2 regions of the Alteromonas sp. AMM-1 genome follow, and region 1 is predicted to be linked to the other one. Evidence: riboswitches for the same ligand, from Rfam matches in the RefSeq annotation. Region 1 holds a riboswitch; the other holds the start of a gene.
What was found. A riboswitch is a leader RNA that binds a small molecule or an ion and turns the genes downstream of it on or off. The one in region 1 is predicted to bind cyclic di-GMP.

Region 1 (5,176 bases):
GATTGTTTATTTCTGTCAGGTAACCCACACAAAAACGCTCAGCTCAGGAGGTAGTATGTCTAAGAAAGTGTATTGTTGCGCACAATTTCTGCCCAAACCCGGCAAAGAAAAAGCCCTGTTTGAAGTACTTCAACGTCTGGAACCCAATACGTTAAGAGAAGACGGCTGTATTCAGTACGTTGTGACGCGACATATCACCAGTCCGTTTGCCGAAGGCAACAGCTTTCCTATTGTGTTTAACGAAATATGGGCTGATATGGCGAGTTTTGAGGCACACTGTCAGCGCAGTGAAATTGCGGCATTTTTTGCGAAATATTGTCAGGCTGAGGATGGCTTAGCTGAAGACTGGAATGTGTGTATTTATACCGACGAACCAACGGACTACGATGCGCCCGTGTTGTAGAAGATAATCAACATAGCGGCTCGTTACATGAATAACGAGCCGCTGTTGTATTTATGCCTGCGCGGCAAAAAACACTTCTAAATCGTCGCTGCCACCAATGTGTTTTCCGCCAATAAATACCTGCGGTACCGTTGTGCGCCCGCTGATGGCTTTCAGAGACGTGAGCGTTGCTCCCTGCCCCATAACAATTTCTTCGTAACGGTAACCATGGTGTTGCAACAACGCCTTCGCTTTAGCACAGTAAGGACAACCCGGCTTGGTCAGTATCGACACCGGCTCCTGTTTAACCGCATTAGGCGCAATATAACTCAGCATAGTATCGGCATCAGACACTTCGAAAGGGTCGCCCGGCTTATTAGGCTCAATAAACAGTTTGTCTATTACACCGTCTTTAACCAGCATTGAGTAGCGCCAACTGCGTTTGCCAAACCCCAGGTCGGCTTTGTCTACCAGCATGCCCATACCATCGGTAAACTCACCATTGCCATCCGGAATAAGAGAAATATTTTCGGATTCCTGATCAGCAGCCCAGGCATTCATGACAAAGGTATCATTTACCGATACGCATACGATCTCATCTACACCGTTTTGTTTAAATACGTCGGCCAGCTCGTTATAACGCGGCAAGTGAGTTGAAGAGCACGTGGGCGTGAAGGCCCCCGGTAGCGAAAACACCACTACAGTTTTGCCTGCAAAAATATCGCCGGAAGTGCGGTTTATCCATTGCTCGCCTTCGCGAATTGCAAAGGTAACGTCAGGTACTTTTGTACCTTCGCGTGATGGTTTATCTACGGGGTGTGTCATGGTCATCTCCTTAATTGATGTTTCAAGTATAGCTGCCACAAAAAACTATGAAAGCGAAAATAGTCCATCGTTTTAATCTAAAAATCCAATTAGATAACCTTGCGCCATGATTTGCTATTGGTATACGGAACAATCCCTTTTTATGGTTTGCAATGCGTCAATGGCATAGCGCTGCATCGCAGCTTTGCTTATGCTATGTCACGTAAGGTGTATCACAGGTATCAGTGTTTCACTTTGCAAGCGTTTGAAAAAGGCAAAACGCGACGAAAGCGCGTGACGCAAAGCCTCCGGTCTTCATCATCTGATATGATAGCGGGGCTACCGAACACATAGGTTTTGACAACACCAGCTGTTGCAATACCCATAACGATGTTCACTTTTTCATTGTGTAATGACCATTACAGCGGGCTTCAAACTGTATATGCGAAGCTCCAATGAGGATTGAACCAATGATGATTCTAGTCGGTGGCGAGAAAGGCGGCAGTGGCAAAAGCTGTCTCGCCCAAAACATCGCTGTTTACCTGCGTTGCGAAAAGAAAGCCAGTGTTCTGATGGTGGATTGTGACCCACAGCGCACCACGTCAGACTGGGCGCAGGAACGCAGCAGTAATAATGCACTCCCCAATATTACCTGTATCCAGTTATACGGAAAAATTCGCAACGAATTACTCAGTTTAAAAGAGCGTTACGACTTCGTGGTGATTGACTGCGGCGGGCAGGATAATCTGGCATTGCGCTCATCTATGGCAGTAGCTGACCATATTCTTATCCCATTGCGCCCCAAACGCCGCGACTTGAAAACCGTACCGCATATGGAAGACATTCTGTCGACCTGTAAAATGGTTAATCCCAGAATGAACGCCGCCTTTGTGATCACGCAATGCCCTTCATTGCCGAGTCTGGCATCGCGTATTCTGGAAGCTAAAGAGGTTTGCCGTTCGTTTGAAGTACCCGTATTAAATTCGGTGACCTTTAGCCGGAATATGTATGACGACTCCGAAGAGTCCGGACGCTCGGTATTGGAAAGTGAGCCAACAGGCAAAGCCGCTATTGAGATCAGAAGTATTATTGAAGAGCTACTGGCCCGCAGAAAGGGGGAACAAAATGAGCCTACTCAATCTGTCGTGTACCACGCCGCGAGCTAGTGGCACTAATGCTGTACCCGTGACTGCCGATACATTTATAGACGAGGCATTGCACTACGCCAGTGGACAGTCGTGCGCGCTTTCAGTTGCAACGGCACAGCTCTCTAAAAAGGTGAGTGCAACAACGGCTGCTACTGAAGAAGCTGAAGCCGAATTGTCACTTCAGCCTATGCGCCGCGCTACGTTTACGCTTACTGAAGAGTGTATAGCGCAGTTGCAAGCAATCTCGGATCAGAGCGGAGTGGCTAAATCCAAACTGATCCGGCTATGGATAGCACATTTTTCTCACACAAGGAGTGACTGGTAGTGTTGCATTCAAATCAAACAACTGATTAAATTTTCAACATTTAAAAGGCGATATAGCCTATACTAAAGTATAAAGACAGATAGCACGCAGATGTATGTAGTAGCGGTTCTAGCAACAAAGAAAAGCGGTGTAAAAGGCATTTATGATAACCCGTGGCAGTTTAAATCTGCTAATGCTGTGTTTGTTCGCACTTGTGTTCACCTTGGTGTCAGCACAGGCGAAGGGGCATCCTCTGCGACATATCTCTCTGGACAGCGAGCATTATGGCGGCGGTTCATCCGGCGTCCAGCTACTCGTGGCGCAGGGCAATATTCAGCAGGCCGAACAGCAAATTGTAGACGCTCTGGCGCAGGCTCGCGCTAATAATGAAGACAATGCGGTAGCGTTGGGTGTGCACGCGCTCGGCCATTTATCACTGCTTAAAAACCTCTATCCGTTAGCCTTAACTCAGTTTCAAACCAGTCTTAATTACTTTAAAAGTACTAATCAGTCGCTGGCCATCGCTGACCTTTACACCGATATCGGCAGAACATACCGGGTAATGGGGCTGTATCAGTCTGCCCTCAGTTATTTCAATCTTGCCAAAGAAATTTATCACCAGCAAAACCGTAACGATGGTATTGCACTCCAACAGCTTGAAATTGGCGTTTCACTTCGCCAGCTTGGACAGTTTGAGAGTGCGCTGAGCCAGTTAGAAAGGGCACTGCCCCTGCTTCGCGAAACAAATGACAATGCCGCAAGTGCACTCGCGCTAATGAATATTGCCCGCGTTTACAGTGATGTTGGTAAAAACGATCAGGCTTTACTGTACTTAAAAGATGCCGAGCAACTCATCCGCACCCTTTCGATGTCGTTGTTAAATGCAGAGCTGGGGTATCACCTTGGCAAAGTGTATGCATCGGTAGGCAACTACGACGATGCGCTGCGGTATCTCAACAGCAGTATTGAAGGCTTCTCTAAACTAGGCGCATTGTGCGACAAAGGAAAGGCCACCGCGAGTTATGGCGAAGCCCTTATAGCCGGACAACAATACGCACAGGGACGTCAATTACTGTTAAAAGAACTGACCGATGCAACCGCGAACAACTGTACAACATTGTTAACCGATATCCATCTGGCACTGGCCGATGCGTATTTACCCGACGACCAGGAAAAAGCGCAGTATCATATCGAAGCCGGTCTGGAACAGGCTATAGACAGAGAAGAGCTGTATACGCAGTCACAATTCCAGGCAGTCAGGGTGAAGTTGTATGTGCAACAACAGAACTATGAGGCGGCGTTCGAGGCGTTACAGCGTCAGCGCAAGCTGGAATCTACCAGCCTTGATCAACGCCGTTCACTGGCCTTATTGTATCTTCAGTCACAGATCGATGCCGAACGACAGGCTCAGGCACTCACCCTACTCAGTAAAAATCAAGCTATCGAGCTGTCAAAGGCTGAACAACAGCAGCTCAGAACTAAGATGCTCTATGGCTCATTAATGGCCTCACTGTTGTTTGTGTTTTTATTTTGGAGCAGGGTAAATCAAAAACAACGCTCCAGCCTGCTAAAACGTGAAGTAAAACGACGAACCCAGGAACTTGAAATCAAAAACGCAGAGCTTGAAAGTGCCTATCAGGCATTGGAGCGCGCCAGCTTGTTGGATCCGCTTACCGGCCTGTATAACCGTCAGTATCTCAATAACCAGCTACCTCAGGAAATTCACCGCGCGCAACAAAACTATTTGGTTCACAAGCCTGTTGGCGCCGATGCTGCCAATGCAGATTTGGTGTGTTTTCTGCTGGATATCGATAACTTCAAGCACATTAACGACACTTATGGCCATCTCGCCGGCGACCGGATACTCATTCAGTTAAGCAAGCTGCTGCGCTCGGTTTTCAGGCCGTCTGACATGCTGATACGCTGGGGTGGGGAGGAATTTCTGGCGGTTTGCCGCAATACCAGCCGGCTAGAAGCGGTAACTCTGGCAACGCGACTACATCAGTCCCTGCATCAGGAATCGTTCTCGTTAAACGATCAAACACGATTGAAGATCACCTGTTCGATTGGCTTTTGTGTATTGCCACTCTATCCGGATGATCCCACAAAGTTGGAATGGAGTGAGTATTTTGCCATTCTCGATGATTGTTTATATGCGGCTAAGAGCTCGGGAAAAGATTGTTGGATTGGCTTACTGGGCGAAAAATCCCGCTCACAGCACCAATCACACCAGCTTTCGCCTTTAGAGGAAAAGTACAACTTGCCGCCAACACGCATTCAAACGTCGTTGAATCACCTGTCGGCGGTAAACTGGAATTGCGCTGAATGAGCGTTATACGCCGGTTTTCAGATCTTCCAGCTGGTATTTATCTATCAGGGAATACAACGTAGGGCGCGTAACACCCAGCAGCTCTGCCGTTTTTGACATATTTTTGTCGGCACGCTGATACGCTTTGCGAATAGCCCGGCTTTCGGCCTGCTCTCGCACTTCGCGCAAATTCAGCGTATCACTTTCAAATTCGGTGGTAGGCACCCGTA
Region 2 (5,176 bases), on a different contig from region 1:
AAGCCTGCCCACCCTTTAATTGCAAAGTTAAAGCCATTGGCATCTGGCCGTTGGGGTTGCAGCCGGTAAAAAACATGCAGATGGATTACCATGTGCAATGCCATCAAATTGCCAATATCGATGACCGTGAAGCATTAGACAGTTTTGTTGCCCGTATGCATGAAACGCGGCTGGATCCGCAAAAGCCACTGTGGCAGTATCATTTTCTATACGACCCAACGCACCACACGTTCGCCATTTATGCCAGGGTGCATCATCTGTACGGTGACGGATCTACGCTGGTACGCTGGTTTCAGGCAGGGTATCTGGACGAACCCAAAACTGACGGCTTTATACCACTGTGGGCAGTTAAGCGCCTGCGTCATGCTCCGGCTAAACAATATAAGCGGATAAAGCGTATCGGTTTGGGCGTGTGGGAATTCCTTATGATCACCAAAGATATTTTTGTGATCACGGTGGGATTAATGCTGCGGTTACTTCGCATCAATCGCCATTACATGCCGGTGCCTTTTACCGGTACGCGAACGGTACTTACGGGGCAAGTTCAACAAGGGCGGGCTGTGGCTACTCTGGATCTGGATTTTGGACGTATTCGGGCCTTAGCCAGACGCACCCGGGCATCGGCAAATGAAATACTACTTACTGCCTTCGATATAGGTGTACACAAATTACTGCAGGAGCACGGCCACGTATTTAAGCAGGCGCTTTACACCAATATGCCAATTAATCTGCGCAAACCCGGTGAAAAAACCAGTGGCAATAAAATAGCCATCGTACCGGTGCAACTGGCCCATGCAGAGCACGACCCGTACCTGCGCTTGCGTCAGATTATATACCATCACCGCATTGTGAAATACGCAGCGCAACGAGCGCGGCCGGCCGCTTTCAGCGCTTATACCATTGGGATTCAGGCCATCGCTCTGGTGTTCGAATGGTTGCGAATTTCAAACTGGATGCGACCCATTGCCAATATTCTGATCTCAAATGTACCCGGCCCAACGCATGCCAAATTCTTTAAAGACAGTGAATTGCTGGCGTGTTATCCCATTTCTACTATGACACCTGGTGGCGGGGTAAATATTACCCTGATGACCTACAACGGTACCGCCAACATTGGCATGGTGTGCTGCAATAAAACCATTAAGTCGCTGCAGCCCCTGGCTAAATATTGCCGGGAAGCGTTTGATATGCTGGAAGCCAGTATCGACGATCCTTCGCTTAACATTGACGACATAGGTGAGCATGTAGAAGAAGTACCGATGTCCATTGTTAGTGACACCTAAATACAGAAGGGGTAGCATAGCGGCTTTTTGAACCGGAGCCGACTATGTGGCACTGCCCCTTATGCCAGCACCCTTTGGCACTGGCGAATGCAGAACACCAGACTAAAACCTGGCGCTGTGACAATCGCCACAGTTTCGATGAAGCCAAATCCGGCTACCTCAATTTACTCCCGGTTCAGCACAAACACTCCAAACAGCCCGGTGACGACAAAACCATGCTCAACGCCCGACGCTGTTTTCACGACGGCAATGGTTATCTGCCACTGATGCAGGTGATTGCTGAAAAAATCCGTAAACACTCGCAGTTGGCGTTATTACCAGAATTTAATTTGTACGATGCCGGTTGCGGAGAAGGCAGCTATCTGGGCGTTATTCAAGCATCATTGCAGGCCGAAGACCATCGCGTAATGGCATGGGGAAGTGATATTGCCAAGCACGCTGTCGATATCGCGGCAAAGCGCTTTAGTCACTGTCACTTTGCAGTAGCAAGTAGCGCAAGATTACCTGTTGCAGATAAGTCATTACACACAGTGCTACAAGTGTTTGCGCCAGGTCATGATTCAGAATACGCCAGAGTTATCGCCTCCGATGGTTTGTGTATTATGGTTGATCCTGGCCCGGATCACCTTTGGGAAATCAAGCAAGCTATTTACGACTCGCCGCGCAAGCATCAGGACAAAATGGGTGACATGCCCGGCTTTGAACTGCTTGAAAAAGAATCGCTGAGTTTTACCATTGCATTTACCAGTCAGGCAATGCGTAAGGCACTGTTGGAAATGACCCCTTACTACTGGCGGTTACCTATCGATAAAGCCGACGAACTGGTAAATGCTGACTTCGACGTTACCGCTGATTTTGTTGTTCGCGTATTTAAGCGGGTAGCTTAACCCTCCCGTATTTAATACCTAAGCGGTTCTTTGGTGTAGCTGGCTTCGTTATTTAATTCAGTAACCTACATGCAATTAATTAACCTGTGAAACGCCACAGGTTAAACCATTAAGTATTACTGCACACACCTGTTGGCAGAGGTTTATACAGTGCAAGCTTCCATTGCCTGATAATCTGTTGGTGTGTGAATAACACAACTGGGCAAACCACGTGAAAGCGTGGGACGCAAAGTCACCGGTCTAAGGAGTGAAAACTCTACGATAGCGGGATTGCTGGCCAGTTAGCATCAAGGACCTGTGCTCAGGCTAACTTTCCGTTCCAAATGACCCTGAAATACCTATTTGGAGCAATAAAATGACACGCATTACTCACATTAAATTGAGTATGATTGCCGGGGCAACCTGTGCAATTCTGGCATCAGCCAGCCATGCAGCACCACTGCCGCAAGTATCAGACAATCTGCCACCTCAAGCACTTAAAAATGTACCGGAAGGCAAGTTAAAACAAACCTTGCTGCGCGTTCCGCAGCAAGCAAGAGATCGCGCGTTACAGCGCCTGGCCGACTTAGGCATTCCAACTGTTGATCAGCGATTCATGGACGCAGATAGCAGTGGCGAACTTTTCTACATTGAAGAAGGACTGGTAGAGGAAGTAGAAGAAGCCGCAGAGGAAACAGGTGAACTCAACTCGTCTGACAGTGTATTGCCCGCGGTGGATGTATTTAAACTTCACACCAATCCCAATTCAGCCAATAAGATTTTTCTGGATTTTGACGGCGGTTTGATTAGCGGAAAAGCATGGGGTGGCGGTGCTAGCTACGATACACAGCCGTTTGATTTAGACGGTAACCCAACCGATTTTAACGATGCCGAGCGCGCACGAATTCACGAGATATGGACCCGCATTGCCGATGACTTTGCGGCCTTTGATGTGGATATAACCACTGAAGCGCCAGAGAGTATGGGACCCAATACCGGTTGGTTATTGTTTACTAAAGATGCTGATAAAAACGGTAAAGCTATGCCCAGTCAGGGCGCCGGTGGGGTAGCGTATATTGGCGTGTGGGGCAGAAGTAATTACACCTATTATCAGCCCGCACTGGTGTATTACAACCGTTTAGGCGGCGGTGCGGCTACCTTTATGGCTGAAGCAGGCTCACATGAAATGGGCCACAACTTTGGCCTGGGTCACGATGGAAACTCTACAACCAGTTACTACCGGGGAACGGGTGCCGATAACGATCCATCAAGCTGGGCGCCTATTATGGGGGTGGGCTACTACAAAAACGTTACGCAATGGAGCAACGGTGATTATCCTGATGCCAATCAACTGCAAGACGACATTGCCATTTTGCAAAGTCAATTAGGTGGGAGTTCGGATACCTCGGGCAATACTGAAAATCCCGTTGCCCTGGTGATCGACGAGCAAGGCCAGTTTAGTGCAACCAATCGCGAAGTCGACCCTGGTACGCTGATTGCTGCAAATAAAGGCAGTATTCAGGTAGCCGATTCCGACTGGTTTCAATTTAGTGCTGGCACCGGGCCGTTAACCATCAATGCGACGCCTGCCTGGGATGCCTTTACCCGAACAGCCAGACGTGGTGGTAACCTGGATATTGGTTTAAGGCTTTACGATGCCCAGGGTACCCTGTTGGTAGAATACACAGATAGCTACGAGACCAGTGCTTCAATCAGCACCACAGTTGCTGAAGGGCTGTATGTGCTGGAAGTGTATGGTACCGATAGCGTATACGCGTCTGATTACGGCAGTCAGGGACACTACTATTTGCGAGGGGAGATTACGCTGGGTTCAGCAGACACCACTCCACCTGATCCAAATCCAATGGAGTTTGCACAGCAACCTGAGGCAACCAGTGCTTACAGTATTACCATGGCGTCGGTGGTTGCTACAGACGACAGACAGGGCATTGTGTCTTATCAGTTTACCTGTGCATACGGCGATGCATGTGTAAGCAGTGATTGGCAAACTGAAACAACGTTTACCGCAAATGGATTAACTGCTTCCACTGAATATTGCTTTACTGTAAGCGCGCGGGATCTGGCTGGAAACGTTACCGAGCCTTCAGCTGAAATGTGTACTACAACAAACGATGCACCCGTTGAGCTAACCGCGCCTGTTGCACCATCAGGACTCACTGTTACCGATGGACAGGATGGCACGGCCATACTCTCCTGGACAGACAACAGCGACAATGAAACTACCTTTGAAATTGAGCGTGAAAAACAATTTAAGGTAGGCCGCTATAAATTCACACAACTGGTTGCCAGTCTGGCAGAAAATACCGAGTCCTTCACCCACTCAAGTGGCACCGGCTCCTATATCTATCGCGTGCGGGCTGTTAACAGTGCAGGCAGCTCCGACTGGACTTCGTGGAGTGAAGTAACGGTTACCTCAGGTAGCACGGACGGTGTTAACAAGCCATGCCGCGGGAAACAATGCTCGCTGTAAATCAAATGAGAAATTGCAGCAACACATAATCAGAAAAGCACTTAGGGATAAGTGCTTTTTTTAATCGTAATGTGATGCATTCCACGATTCAGAAATGTTATTCAGTTCCTCTTTTACATATTCCAAAGTAACAAGAAATAAGTCGTTGAATAGTATGGACTACCTGAACAGAAGTCATTATTTATTTTGTATATTGACTGGAAAATTGACTTGTGGCGGTTATCTGTATTGTGGAGAAACCGTACTGATGTTCAGCTTCAATATCAATACAAATTGCCATTATTAAAAGTACATACTAATGGTGAGTACCTTCCCACTATAAAAGGTAGCACCGACATAAGGAGTACTAATGAAATCCAAACTAGAAGTGCTTGAGCAAACTATTGCTACCATGTCTAAAGAGGGCATGGAATATATTTGCATTACTGATATTGCAAAGTATAAAAACACCGACCGATCGGATGATCTTATTCGGAACTGGATGAGAAATCGCAACACTATCGAGTTTTTGGGAATTTGGGAGCAGCTAAACAATA

Region 2: linked by a shared signal. The riboswitch ahead of ACLR2L_RS12620 (zinc-dependent metalloprotease family protein) and the one ahead of ACLR2L_RS04055 (AAA family ATPase) in region 1 are both predicted to bind cyclic di-GMP.

What each region holds. Positions count from the first base shown of each region.
Region 1 covers NZ_JBLBUE010000011.1:19,378-24,553, reverse strand. The annotation lists gene ACLR2L_RS04065 (putative quinol monooxygenase) at 56-403, shown strand; gene ACLR2L_RS04060 (glutathione peroxidase) at 455-1,207, opposite strand; cyclic di-GMP riboswitch class I at 1,450-1,533, shown strand; gene ACLR2L_RS04055 (AAA family ATPase) at 1,657-2,352, shown strand; gene ACLR2L_RS04050 (replication protein RepA) at 2,312-2,659, shown strand; gene ACLR2L_RS04045 (diguanylate cyclase) at 2,802-4,967, shown strand; gene prsR (PEP-CTERM-box response regulator transcription factor) at 4,971-5,176, opposite strand, start outside.
Region 2 covers NZ_JBLBUE010000077.1:9,511-14,686, forward strand. The annotation lists gene ACLR2L_RS12610 (wax ester/triacylglycerol synthase domain-containing protein) at 1-1,283, shown strand, start outside; gene ACLR2L_RS12615 (putative RNA methyltransferase) at 1,328-2,170, shown strand; cyclic di-GMP riboswitch class I at 2,362-2,448, shown strand; gene ACLR2L_RS12620 (zinc-dependent metalloprotease family protein) at 2,526-4,640, shown strand; gene ACLR2L_RS12625 (KilA-N domain-containing protein) at 4,990-5,176, shown strand, end outside.